Regions from separate parts of the Peribacillus sp. SRI_006 genome, predicted to be linked through region 2. Evidence: riboswitches for the same ligand, from Rfam matches in the RefSeq annotation. Region 2 holds a riboswitch; each other region holds the start of a gene.
The links. A riboswitch is a leader RNA that binds a small molecule or an ion and turns the genes downstream of it on or off. The one in region 2 is predicted to bind thiamine pyrophosphate.

Region 1: another riboswitch for thiamine pyrophosphate. It lies ahead of AC2YHV_RS06160 (ABC transporter substrate-binding protein); the one in region 2 lies ahead of thiC (phosphomethylpyrimidine synthase ThiC).
Region 3: another riboswitch for thiamine pyrophosphate. It lies ahead of tenA (thiaminase II); the one in region 2 lies ahead of thiC (phosphomethylpyrimidine synthase ThiC).

The regions. Positions count from the first base shown of each region.
Region 1 is NZ_JBYCZT010000004.1:22,660-26,946, reverse strand. It holds gene rarD (EamA family transporter RarD) at 1-373, shown strand, start outside; gene AC2YHV_RS06165 (protein-glutamine gamma-glutamyltransferase) at 467-1,294, opposite strand; TPP riboswitch at 1,606-1,715, shown strand; gene AC2YHV_RS06160 (ABC transporter substrate-binding protein) at 1,849-2,844, shown strand; gene AC2YHV_RS06155 (thiamine-binding protein) at 2,856-3,140, shown strand; gene AC2YHV_RS06150 (ABC transporter permease) at 3,137-3,919, shown strand; gene AC2YHV_RS06145 (ABC transporter ATP-binding protein) at 3,909-4,287, shown strand, end outside.
Region 2 is NZ_JBYCZT010000018.1:17,685-21,971, forward strand. It holds gene AC2YHV_RS22965 (histidine phosphatase family protein) at 1-250, shown strand, start outside; gene AC2YHV_RS22970 (HAD family hydrolase) at 402-1,190, shown strand; TPP riboswitch at 1,307-1,421, shown strand; gene thiC (phosphomethylpyrimidine synthase ThiC) at 1,557-3,338, shown strand; gene AC2YHV_RS22980 (hypothetical protein) at 3,361-3,531, shown strand; gene AC2YHV_RS22985 (DUF3231 family protein) at 3,619-4,128, opposite strand.
Region 3 is NZ_JBYCZT010000002.1:46,856-51,142, forward strand. It holds gene AC2YHV_RS02570 (protein kinase domain-containing protein) at 285-1,013, opposite strand; gene AC2YHV_RS02575 (hypothetical protein) at 1,411-1,617, shown strand; TPP riboswitch at 1,729-1,860, shown strand; gene tenA (thiaminase II) at 1,994-2,677, shown strand; gene AC2YHV_RS02585 (ECF transporter S component) at 2,692-3,276, shown strand; gene AC2YHV_RS02590 (ABC transporter ATP-binding protein) at 3,289-4,287, shown strand, end outside.

The DNA.
Region 1 (4,287 bases), on a different contig from region 2:
AACGATGATGGTAACGCCTCTGGCCCTAGGTTACCTGATTTACTTGATGAACAGGTCGGAAATGCAATTCTTTACAGACGGGAGCACAAGCTTGCTGTTGGTGGGGGGCGGGATTGCTACGGCATTGCCTCTTTTATATTTTGCAAAAGGGGCCGAGAAGATCCCGTTATCGATGCTTGGCATTTTTCAGTATATCGCTCCGACCTTATCTTTATTGATCGGGGTATTCGTCTATCATGAAAGTTTCACCAAAGCACATCTTTTAGCCTTTTTGTTCATATGGTCAGCCTTGGCTGTTTATACACTATCCATAACGAAATGGGGGCAGGCAAGTGCCCGCAGGTTCAAAGGCAAAGGGAATATTGGTGCTTGAATAGAAAAAAATGCTTGGGGAATTTTCTGCCCAAGCATTTTTTTATGTCGATATTCAATAAAACGGATTTATGGCATAGGCGAAATGCCAGGGTCATGAAAGGTATATCTTCGAACCTATTTCAGAAACAATACAATTGGAAAGGCTGGCAGGACTGTTATCGGGCTTGGCACGGGGATTATTTAGTTGGAATTGTCTATAGAAGGAACTATCCAGGGAAATGATATGCGTTGTCAGAAATGCTGATATGGTGGCGAATGGCTTTCTATTGCTATTTAATTCATCGATGATTCCCTGTGCAGTGGTAATCCCGATCCCGTGGCCATAAAAGAGGTTATTCCCTAATAATATGGCATTTTCACCTTGCCATTCAGGGGTTGCCAAGTCGTGATCAGGGTTTTTGAAGTAAACGCAATCACCTGGTAAATAATCCCTTCCTTGATGAATAATGAGAGCCATATTCTGTGGAGGGCGAAAGTCATATAAAAATAGGTCTGAAAAAAGATGGTCGAAATTCCTAGGGCCGATCAAATCCAAAATCGCCTTTAAAAAAGTGACGACCATTGCTGTACCGCATTCGAAGGCATAAAGCCCTCCATTCATGAAAATGTCAACGAGCGCAGCATGAGGGAGAATCCCTGGCTGAAGGGTAAAGGTGCCATCCTTTGAAAGGTGCCAATAACGTTGATTGGATTGAGACTCCTCAAGTGTGGAAAAATCCGGACCGCTTTTATCCAACGCAATAGCTGCCTCTATGACTCGGTTCCTCAGCTGTATCTCGAAATTAAAATCCCCAAAGTTCCGGTATTCAAAAACGTTAGAATCTTCCGCCAAGCATTGAAGAGTTTCAAGCGATTTGGCAGAGGCTGTACCTGGTTGGATTTGACTGACATCTAACCATTTGTGATTAATCTTTATCATGACATATCCACCTTTTGCTTATGAAATTAAGGGTTTAATAAAACAAGTAAACAAAAATGTCTACAAGTAATGCTCATTATATGAATGCTTGAAAAGAAATGACTATTTGGAACGTGCCAGCCGCCGTTGCAGCCAAGAATGATTGGAACGGAACGAGGCAGAATTATTTTCCTTTCAATGATTTTCGTTCCAAAAGATATTTGCAGGTATCCTGAAGTGCCAGGAATACCTTTCCAATTAGCGAGAAGAAGCAAATTAGTATTCCTTTTTCCCTATGAATTGATATAATGAGAGAGAAAAGTTCATATGTGCGAGAAATGTAGGGGGGCCAGTACTGCTGGCTGAGATTGCATCCATTAGATGCTGACTCTTTGAACCTGATCTGGGTGATGCCAGCGGAGGGAACATATTATGACTGATTTTCTGTTTTGTATGTTAACGTCCGAATTCATCTTCGGGCGTTTTTTGCTTTTTTATCCAGTATTTGAATAGCCCTGGATCCCTATTATGGTTCCGGCATATGAATCTTATAAGATGTGTAGGAGGATAATGACTTGAATAAATTCTTACCACTGTTAACTTCGTTCTTCCTTTTAGCTGGATGCGGAGCAGGCGGAACTAATGAAAAAGAAGAAGCATCTAAAAATGAAAAATTAAAGAAGGTATCGGTCGTGCTCGATTGGACACCGAATACAAACCATACAGGATTGTATGTAGCCAAGGAAAAAGGTTATTTTAAAGAACAAGGTCTTGATGTGGAAATTATCATGCCAGGTGAAGCTGGAGCTGATAAGCTTGTCGCTTCAGGGAAATCTGAATTTGGCGTGAGCTATCAAGAGGGCATAACGCAGGCCCGCGTACAGGGTGTGCCGATTGTTTCGGTAGCTGCCGTCATCCAGCATAATACTTCGGGATTCGCTTCCCCTGAGGCTAAGGACATTACGACTCCCAAGGATTTTGAAGGGAAAACGTACGGTGGCTGGGGATCTCCGGTTGAAAAGGCCATTATTGATTCACTCATGAAAAAGGAAAATGCGGATGTAAATGAAGTGGACATAGTCAATACAGGAGACATGGATTTTTTCACTTCGGTTAAAAGGGATATAGATTTTGCCTGGATTTATTATGGTTGGACAGGCATTGAGGCTGAGTTGCGAAATGAAAAGCTTAATATGGTGTACTTAACCGAATACTCTGATAAGCTTGATTACTATACGCCTGTTTTGACTACAAATGAAAAGATGATAAAAGAAGATCCCGAGACTGTTAAAGCATTCGTCCATGCAGCTTCGAAAGGGTACCAGTTTGCGATTAAGAATCCTGATGATGCAGCAGATATGTTAATTGAGTCTGCACCGGATCTTGATCCAAAACTAGTGAAGAAAAGCCAGGAGTGGCTTGCAGCCAAGTATCAGGATGATGCTCCGCGATGGGGTGAACAAAAGCTTGAAATTTGGAAGAATTACAGTGAGTGGATGACTGAAAATAAGCTTCTTGAAGGTGATTTCGATCCTGAAAAGGCATTTACCAATGAATTTTTACCAAAATAGGAGGAAATACAATGGCCAATTCATTAATTAGTATACAAATTATTCCTAAAGGGGAAAATGTCATCCCTATGGTCGATGAAGCAATCAAGATCATTGAAGAATCAGGTGTCAAGTATGAGGTTCACCCGCTTGAAACGACAATGGAGGGGGAGCTTTCCGAGCTTTTTGCCGTGATAGAAAAAATGAATGTAAGAATGATTGAAATAGGATCGCCGAATGTCATTTCCCAAGTGAAAATATTATATCAGCCAAGCGGGATTACGATGGATACGTTAACGGAGAAATATCGGGCATGATCGGAAGGGGGATTTGGAAGAAGGGGGCTCCCTTCTTTCTTTTATTATTGTTGCTGATTGTATGGGAGTCAGTGACAGTCTTATTGAAAGTTGAAGAATGGCTGCTTCCCGCTCCATCGGCCATTTTCATTGAAGGAATTGAGTCGTCCCGCAATCTTTACGGACACCTTATATCCACAACCGAGCTTGCGTTGTCAGGTTTTTTTATTGGAAGCTGCATCGGCTTATTGATCGCGGCAATCCTACACCTATTTCCAGGTGTGAAGGACGCGGTTTATCCTCTGCTCATACTATCACAAAATATACCTATCATTGTTTTGGCGCCGCTTTTGGTGATCTGGTTTGGCTTTGGCATGCTGCCTAAGTTAATCGTGATTTCACTTGTATGTTTTTTTCCGGTTGCGGTCGCATCATTGGACGGTTTTCGCCAGACACCATACGAGCTTAAGCATTATTTCAAGATGATGGGAGCGGGGAAAAACCAGTTATTTTGGAAGCTGGAACTTCCTCACTCGATCCCGTTCATTTTCTCCGGCCTGAAAATTTCGGCTACCTATAGTGTAATGGGTGCGGTTATTTCGGAATGGCTTGGGGCAAAATCGGGGATTGGTGTTTATATGACTCTCGCTTCTTCAGCGTTCAGGACAGATCGGGTGTTTGTAGCCATTTTCATCATTATGGGAATGAGCCTGATTTTTTTTGGAATCATCACTTTCCTGGAGAAATACTTGGTCTCTTGGAAGAGAAAGGAGGGCGAAAAGGGTGAAGCTGGAAATTAAAGACGTCTCCTATTCTTTCGATGGTAAGCAGAATATATTGGAGAATATGAATTTCCATGTGAATGATGGGGAATTCGTCACGATCCTTGGGCCATCGGGAAGCGGTAAAAGTACATTGTTTCACTTGATCGGCGGGATTTTGAAGCCTGATCATGGCATCATTTCATTGGATGGTAAAAAGATAAATGGCTTAAAGGGACATATCAGCTATATGCCTCAGCAGCCTTCCCTTTTACCTTGGAGAACGGTATTGGAAAATGTTTTGCTTGGAAGTGAACTTGCTGGGACCAGAGATAAAGAAAAGGCAAAAAACCTTTTGATGAAAGCTGGTTTAGAAGAATACGATAAAGCATATCCCCATGAATTAT
Region 2 (4,287 bases):
CATCTGGATTCGCTGCTGCTCGGTGATCAACAAGCAGACAAGGGCGGAAATTAAGTTTGCTGAGCAAAGAATCAATAAAGTATTGGATGAAGTCTTTGCAAAGGGGGAAAGGAATGTTCTGATCGTGAGTCATGCCGCCCTCATGGTATATATGAGGAAAGAGCTGATCCGACGGGGGTTCACCGGTCCAAAGTTCAAGATTGCTAGAAATGGAAAATTGTATGTATTTGAAAGCGGAAAAGGGAAATGAATATATGGTTCCCACCGGAAAAGGTAAGCCATTTTGCGAAGAAAGAGACATGCATTTTCCGAATAGTTATTCTTTTTTTATTGGTTGTGGTTTATTATTGTAATAGTGTAATTTTTACGAATTCAATATTGGGGAAAGAGGGGTGGACATTTTGCTGAAGGCAGTTTTTTTTGATTTAGATGATACATTACTATGGGATCAGAAAAGTGTAAAAGAGGCTTTTGTGGCCACATGCGAAGTTGCCAAGGAGAAATATGGTCTGAATGTCGACGAGTTTGAAGAAGCGGTGCGGAAGGAAGCGCGTGATCTTTATTCTTCTTACGATACATATGCATTCACTCAAATGATCGGAATCAACCCATTTGAGGGACTATGGGGGAATTTTCAGGATGATCATGATGAATTCCGGAAGATGGCCGGGATTGTACCGGCTTATCGGAAAGAAGCGTGGACGAGGGGCTTGAAGGCATTAGGGATCGATGACCCGGAATTTGGGCTTGAACTGGCAGAACGTTTCCCGGCCGAAAGACGCAAAAAGCCATTTATCTATGAAGAAACATTCCGTGTTCTGGATGAATTAAAAGGGAAGTACAAATTGCTATTGCTTACGAACGGATCTCCTGAGCTGCAAAATACCAAACTTGAAATAACGCCTGAACTGGTTCCTTATTTCGACCAAATCGTGATTTCAGGCGCATTTGGACGAGGTAAACCGGATGCCTCCATTTTTGAGCATGCTTTGGAAATCATGGAGCTAGATAAGGATGAAGTATTGATGGTCGGCGATAATTTAATGACCGATATCCTTGGAGCATCACGGGTAGGCATAAAGTCGGTTTGGATAAATCGCCATGATAAGGAACGGAATGAAGTGATTCCAACCTACGAAATCACGCATTTAGAGGAGCTTTTCCCTATCCTTGGGGGCCTGGGGAATTAATTGGCGGTCCTCCTCCAAATAACAAATTTTAGATGATTGCAGAGAAAATACTAGGTCTTTTAAATTATTTACAGAATGAAAAGGGTGAGATATAGTTACCCTGTAATCAATTAAATTATTCAGACTAGGGGTGTCCAATAAAAGTTGGGCTGAGAGAGAAGCGCTTAAGCTTCTTAACCCTCAGGACCTGATCTGGTTCATACCAGCGTGGGGAAGTTAGAATCTACTTAACGATGACCTTTCAACTGGTCATTTCTGTAGTCATACTAACGTTAGCCGGGTCTTAAATATGAGACCTGGCTTTTTCGTGCGAAATGGATTGGATTTTGTCCTTTTTAAATGAACTTAAAAAGGAGAAATGAAATCATGAAGAGTAATTCAGTAAATGACATGAACGTTTCAATTATGTCCAGTTTTGCCGGAAGTAAAAAAGTGTATGTTGAGGGATCTAGACCCGATATTAAAGTACCTATGCGTGAAATTGAGCTAAGTCCGACGACAGGGGCATTCGGCGAAGAGGAGAATCCGCCTTTACGTGTATATGATACAAGCGGCTTCTATACGGATTCAGAATATCCGATTGATATTCATAAAGGCCTTGCCCCGATTAGACGCAGCTGGGTTCTGGAACGGGAAGATGTTGAAGAGTATGAAGGGCGTGAAATAAAGCCGGAAGATAACGGATATAGAAAAGTGGAGTCACAATCCAATGCCGAAGTTTTTCCGGGATTGAAAAGAAAACCATTGCGTGCGGTGAAAGGGAAAAACGTAACCCAGCTCCATTATGCCCGCAAAGGGATCATTACTCCAGAAATGGAGTTCATTTCGATCAGGGAAAATGTAGCCCCTGAGTTTGTAAGGGAAGAGGTAGCTAGCGGGCGGGCTATCATTCCGGCAAATATTAACCATCCTGAAAGTGAGCCCATGATCATCGGACGTAATTTTCACGTGAAGATAAATGCGAATATTGGAAATTCAGCTGTCAGTTCATCGATCGAAGCTGAAGTGGAGAAAATGACTTGGGCTACACGATGGGGTGCAGACAACATAATGGATCTTTCCACAGGAAAGAATATTCACACGACGCGGGAATGGATTATCAGGAATTCACCTGTGCCTGTTGGGACGGTTCCGATATATCAAGCATTGGAAAAAGTGAATGGGGTCGCGGAAGATTTAAATTGGGAAGTATTCCGGGATACATTAATCGAGCAGGCTGAGCAAGGTGTCGATTACTTCACCATACACGCTGGTGTGCTTTTGCGATACATCCCAATGACAGCAAAGCGAGTTACGGGGATTGTTTCCCGGGGAGGCTCCATCATGGCACAATGGTGCTTGGCCCACCACCAAGAAAGCTTTCTCTATACACACTTTGAAGAGATTTGTGAAATCATGAAGACGTATGATGTTTCTTTCTCATTAGGTGACGGTCTCCGTCCGGGATCCATTGCAGATGCAAACGATGAGGCACAATTTGCGGAATTGGAAACACTTGGGGAATTGACGAAGATTGCTTGGAAGCACGATGTTCAAGTCATGGTGGAGGGACCCGGTCACGTACCGATGCATTTGATTAAAGAAAATATGGATAAACAGCTGGAAGTCTGTCAAGAAGCACCATTCTATACCCTGGGACCATTGACGACGGACATAGCTCCTGGATACGACCATATCACTTCTGCGATTGGTGCTGCCATGATTGGATGGTTTGGAACGGCCATGCTTTGCTATGTGACACCGAAAGAGCATTTGGGACTTCCGAATAAAGAGGATGTTCGGGTAGGGGTCATTACTTATAAAATTGCAGCACACGCAGCTGATCTTGCAAAAGGCCATCCGCAGGCAAGAAAACGGGATGATGCCCTTTCGAAGGCTAGATTCGAATTTCGTTGGAGAGATCAATTCAATCTTTCCCTTGATCCTGAAAGGGCGGTTGAATATCACGATGAAACTCTTCCGGCAGAAGGTGCCAAAACAGCCCATTTCTGTTCAATGTGCGGACCGAAATTCTGCAGTATGAGAATCTCTCAGGACATCCGTGATTTGGCGAAGGAAAAGGGTCTGGGCTTTGAGTCGGTAATTGATGAAGGGCTTAAAGAAAAAGCGAATGAATTTAGGAAAACGGATGGGGAAATCTATCAATGATTCCGACGAGAGGGAGAATTCGATGAATCGGGTAATCCAGATAAAAGTTGAAATGAAACAGTTGGAAACTCAATTGGAGCAGCTGAAAAGGGAGCTGAATATTTTTCGGGAGAATTGCAACCATGAATTTGTGAAAAATGATTATAGTCAACAATGTACAAAGTGCCACTTGATCGAAAGTCTTCAATGGTAATGATTCCTTAATCGTCCTTTTGGAATGAATCCCTTAATCATGTTGATTCGATTACAAAACATGATTAAGGGGATCTATCATTACTATTTACATACTTGTTTTATTGATATGAAGGGGAGGAGGGACAAGCCATCCTTTTTCCTTATTCAATCTTAGGAAGTCAGCACCCAATGCAGCTTTGTTGGTATGGAATTGCGCAAACATCTGTGCAATATCTTCGCGGATGCATTGACCCATCATTTGGCTGCAAGCAACTAATCCTGCATTAATATCGATTGATACTGAAGCGGAGATTTCAGGATCTTGAAGACGTGCCCCGACGGGAATATCCTCCAAATTAGCTTTAGGCCTTTCAGGTGGTGAGGGAGGCAGTCCTACGTTATTTTCTTTTAATAATGATTCAAGTTGGTCATGTTCCTGTTTCCCTTGATAGATCACTTCAACAAGCAATTTATGCAGGTCTTTGTCGCCAGTATGATTAAGCATGGTTTGATGACAGGCAATCAACCCTTTTGTAGTTGTTAGAAATGCCCATGTTCCAAAAACCTCTCCGTAATGCATAGGCTCATCTTTCGGATTTCCGCTTAAAATTCCCATAACCATCCTCCTTGAAATTCATTAACGAATTTAAGTTACCCTGAATTCATCCAAGCATGCATCGTTGGTGTTTGGGAAATGTTAGAGGGCTTTTAATGCTTACCCTTTTATTCCTTGCAGCCATTCTTGATAACATTCATCACACAGCATTTCGTTTCT
Region 3 (4,287 bases), on a different contig from region 2:
GTAATGGACTGTAACACAAATGAAAAAAAATTATAGTACTTATTAATAAGGTTTATACTGTGACTATGTTAGGCTAAATGAATAACAGGCTTTAAAACCAAAATAAAAGAGGTGAAAGAAATGCTGAAGAAAATAATGAAAAAAATCAAACAGCTTTCCCAAGGCAGCAGTGAGCGAAGACATGGGCATTATCGCCGAGGCAGCAGCAGCAGCAGCCGGGGGTACAAAAGGTATCCCATGAGTGGAAGTGACCGCTACAAGAGAAAAGGGCGGGGCAGCAGCAGCTAATTCCAATTCTTTGACTTCAATACAGCCTTCAGGTCCATTGAGATTTCTTTAATATCTGAGTAAGGTTCTTGGATGCTTAATAACCTTTTCAGTAAATGCACGGTTTCTTTTTCTAACGAAAGCTCTTCTGTCCAAGGAAGTGCTTTTTTACTTTTGGAAGCGTACGTCGTATAAAGTACATATAGAAGTATTTCCCCCAAGTCGTAAAAATCCTGCCTTTTCAGCTGCAAAATGGATTCTTTTGCGAGGTTGGCGGAATTGATCATCTTGGACAAACCAAAGTCTATCAAAATGGGCTGATGGTTCTTAAGTAGAATATTCGGTATACGTAAATCTTGATGGAAAATGTCATGCTCATGTAGATAACATACTAAATCGACCAGCTTATCCAGAAAATATAGAGACTCTTTCTCATTGAACGTTAATTGATTCGAGAAAATATGGTCTTCTAAATTATTCCCTTCTATGAAATCCATCACAAAATAAACATTTCCATCTTGCGAAAATTTCTCGTGAAATTTAGGGATATTTCTGTGGTTTAACATTCGTAATATGGAAATTTCATTTTCAAACTGTTTCAGCTCTTTTTTGCTGCGGCGTTTACTTTTCCGGAGCTGTTTGATCACTATATTTTCATTCTTTTTCAAATCATTGCAACGATAAACAATACCGTAGCTTCCTGTTCCGATTACAGCTTTTACCTCGTAGCGGTAATTCAAAACCACACTCTTTTTTAAAGGAATATCCACAAAAAATTGGTATAACTTTCTAAAGGAACGAAAAATTGAAACTTTCCTCACCACTTTCATCTATTCAAGTCAAGAACAAAAAAAGGCCGTTATTAATTAAGCTGGAAATATGAATGAACATGGATAGTTTAACACTGATTTTTGATAATGCGGTAATGAAAGTCATTTCTTCGGGGCGATCTTTTGATAGTTCACAATTAAAAATAAATTTTTCCTATAATTTCACATTATGAAATTATATGGTTTTTAAAAATATTAAGTTTACTAAAATGAATTCATAATAAATGAGTAGGAGGTGATGAGGTGGATGGGCGCGAGTTGAGAAGTTGCTTTGGGAAATCCCTAACCGGCGTCACAATAGTGAGCTGGTTTGATGGAAAGTTCAAAAGGGGATTACTGTGAATTCATTAAATTCACGAGTAAAATTGCAAAACTCACGAGTAAAGCAGCTGAATTCACGAGTAAACCGGCAAAACTCACGAGTAAAACAGTAGAATTCACGAGTAAACCGGTAAAACTCACGAGTAAACTACTAACTGAGCTCCCTTTGATCAAATTCTTTGAAGGCTACGGGAAATGAGGGGATGGAGGATTGAAAGTTTAGTAACCCTAAATCAAGAAAACTTTTCTAATACGTTTGACAATTGGATTTATCGTGTTAATATAAAGGCAAATGAATTTAATATACAATTTGTACCACTAGGGGTGCTTTATAGGTAAAAGTTGATTTTTTACCCACAAAAGCTGAGATTAAAGTATGACTTTAAGACCCTTAGAACCTGATCTGGTTTATTCCAGCGTAGGGAAGTGGGGTCTGGAACAATACGTTTCTGTATTTTTCAAGTACAACCACTTTCTTTACGTTTAAGAAAGTGGTTTTTTGTTTGCAAAAAAAGGGGGATAAAAGGTTTTTTTTCGTAACATTTCTTGAAAAATATTATTTGGAGGTAATGGACATGAAGTTTTCAGAGGAAATTCGTCAGGAAGCTGATCATATTTGGGAAGCTAGTTTTAATCACCCGTTTGTTGCAGGAATAGGAGATGGCACATTGCCATTGGAGTGTTTCCGCTATTATGTCATGCAAGATGCCTATTATTTATCCCATTTTGCCAGGGTTCAAGCTTTAGGGGCAGTCAAAGCTACAGATTTACATACAACAAGCAGGCTTGCCGGCCATGCACAAGGAACATATGAAGCGGAGTTGAAGCTTCATGAGAATTTTTCTGAGAGATTAGGCATCACAAAAGAAGAACGGGATAATTTCAAACCTGCCCCGACTGCTTATGCTTATACTTCCCACATGTATCGTGCGGCTTATTCGGGACATTTAGGGGATGTTATTGCAGCTATCTTGCCGTGTTACTGGCTGTATTATGAAATAGGTGAAAGACTGCAAGGGTGCATTCCGGAAGAGCCGATTTATCAAGAATGGATAGCGGCTTACGGAGGGGAGTGGTTCCGTACTTTGGTGGAAGAACAAATTGCCAGGCTTGATGAAATTGCTGAAAAAGTGACAGACGAAGATAAGGAAAGAATGAAAGAGCATTTTATCCTCAGCAGCCAATATGAATACTCATTTTGGGAAATGGCTTATCGTTTAGAGACATGGCCTGTGCATAAGGAAACACTAGAAGTATAAAGGGGAATGAAACAATGAAAAAAGGATTGAAATTAACGGACATATTGGTCACGATCGTAATTGCGGTAGCATTTGGAATCGTTTATATCCTTTGGGGTTCGATTTATTATTCAGTTAAACCATTAGGGTTACATCTGGATCAACTTATTTATGGAATGTGGTTTATAGCTGGCCCCGTCGCCTTTTTAATTTTACGGAAACCGGGTGTGGCACTTTTGGCGGAGATAGCTGCAGCTTCCGGGGAGTTCTTTCTTGGTTCACCATGGGGGCTGACCGTACTGTTATATGGGGTGGTACAAGGTTTGTTCGCGGAACTGGTGTTCATGGCGTTCAAATATAAAAAATTCAATATGCCGGTGGCCGTTTTAGCTGCGATAGCTTCCTGCCTGGCATCAGTTATCATGGATTTTGCATACGGGGAAATAGGTGCGCTTTCAACTTGGAATCTATCGTTATTCATGATAGCGAGGTTTGTGGGTTCCATATTCTTTGCAGGAGTGACTGCCTATTATCTAGTTAAAGTCCTGGAAGCAACAGGAGTAACTAATCTTGTGCGTCCGGTTTCAAATAAAGATTATGCAGAACTGGATCAAAAGTAGAGGTTGAGGGCCATGGAACCAATCGTTTCTGTTGAAAAGTTAAGAATGAAATTTCCCGGTGATGAATCTTTGATATTCAAGGACCTATCATTATCGTTCGATCAAGGAGAAAAAGTGCTATTGTTGGGACCATCAGGATGTGGTAAGTCGACTCTTTTACAAGTGTTAAGCGGATTGATTCCGAATTCCATCGAAGTACCGATGAAAACGGAGAAATTGAAATGCCCTTCTTCGTGGGGGTATGTTTTTCAAGACCCTGATAGTCAGTTTTGCATGCCATTTGCCGATGAGGAAATTGCCTTCGTCCTTGAGAATCTTTCCGTCCCTAAAGAAGAAATGAAAGAGAAGATTCAAAATCATTTCCGTAAAGTAGGATTGAACCTGGGCCATACAAGTATTGAAACATTATCAGGCGGGATGAAACAACGTCTGGCAATCGCTTCAGTATTGGCCCTTGAACCAGAAGTGATATTTTTAGATGAACCAACCGCCATGCTTGATCCGGAAGGAACGAAAGAAATCTGGGAATTGTTGATGGAAGTCGGACGAGACAAAACGGTTATTATCGTCGAGCATAAAATTGACCATGTTTTAGAATTCATCGAAAGAATCGTGCTTTTTAACGATGATGGTCAAATCATAGCTGATGGTCCAAGAGACACCATTCTTTCACTATATAAAAATGAAATGAAAGAACATGGAATTTGGTTCCCAGGTGTTTGGGATGAATATATACAGCAGTATGCACCGATTCGGGAACACCCATTTACAGATGATTCACCCCTTATGGATGTGCAAGGATTTCGCGGTTTTCGGAATAAAGAGGAGAAAATCATGATTGAAGAGCTGAAGGTCCATTCAGGTGAATGGATTGTAATCAGGGGTGAAAATGGCGCGGGGAAGAGTACTCTTTTGCATGCACTGATGCAGTTCATAAAAACGAATGGTAAGTATGAATTATTGGGAACACCGATTAAAAAGGTGAAAAATCCAACGGATCATATGACGTTT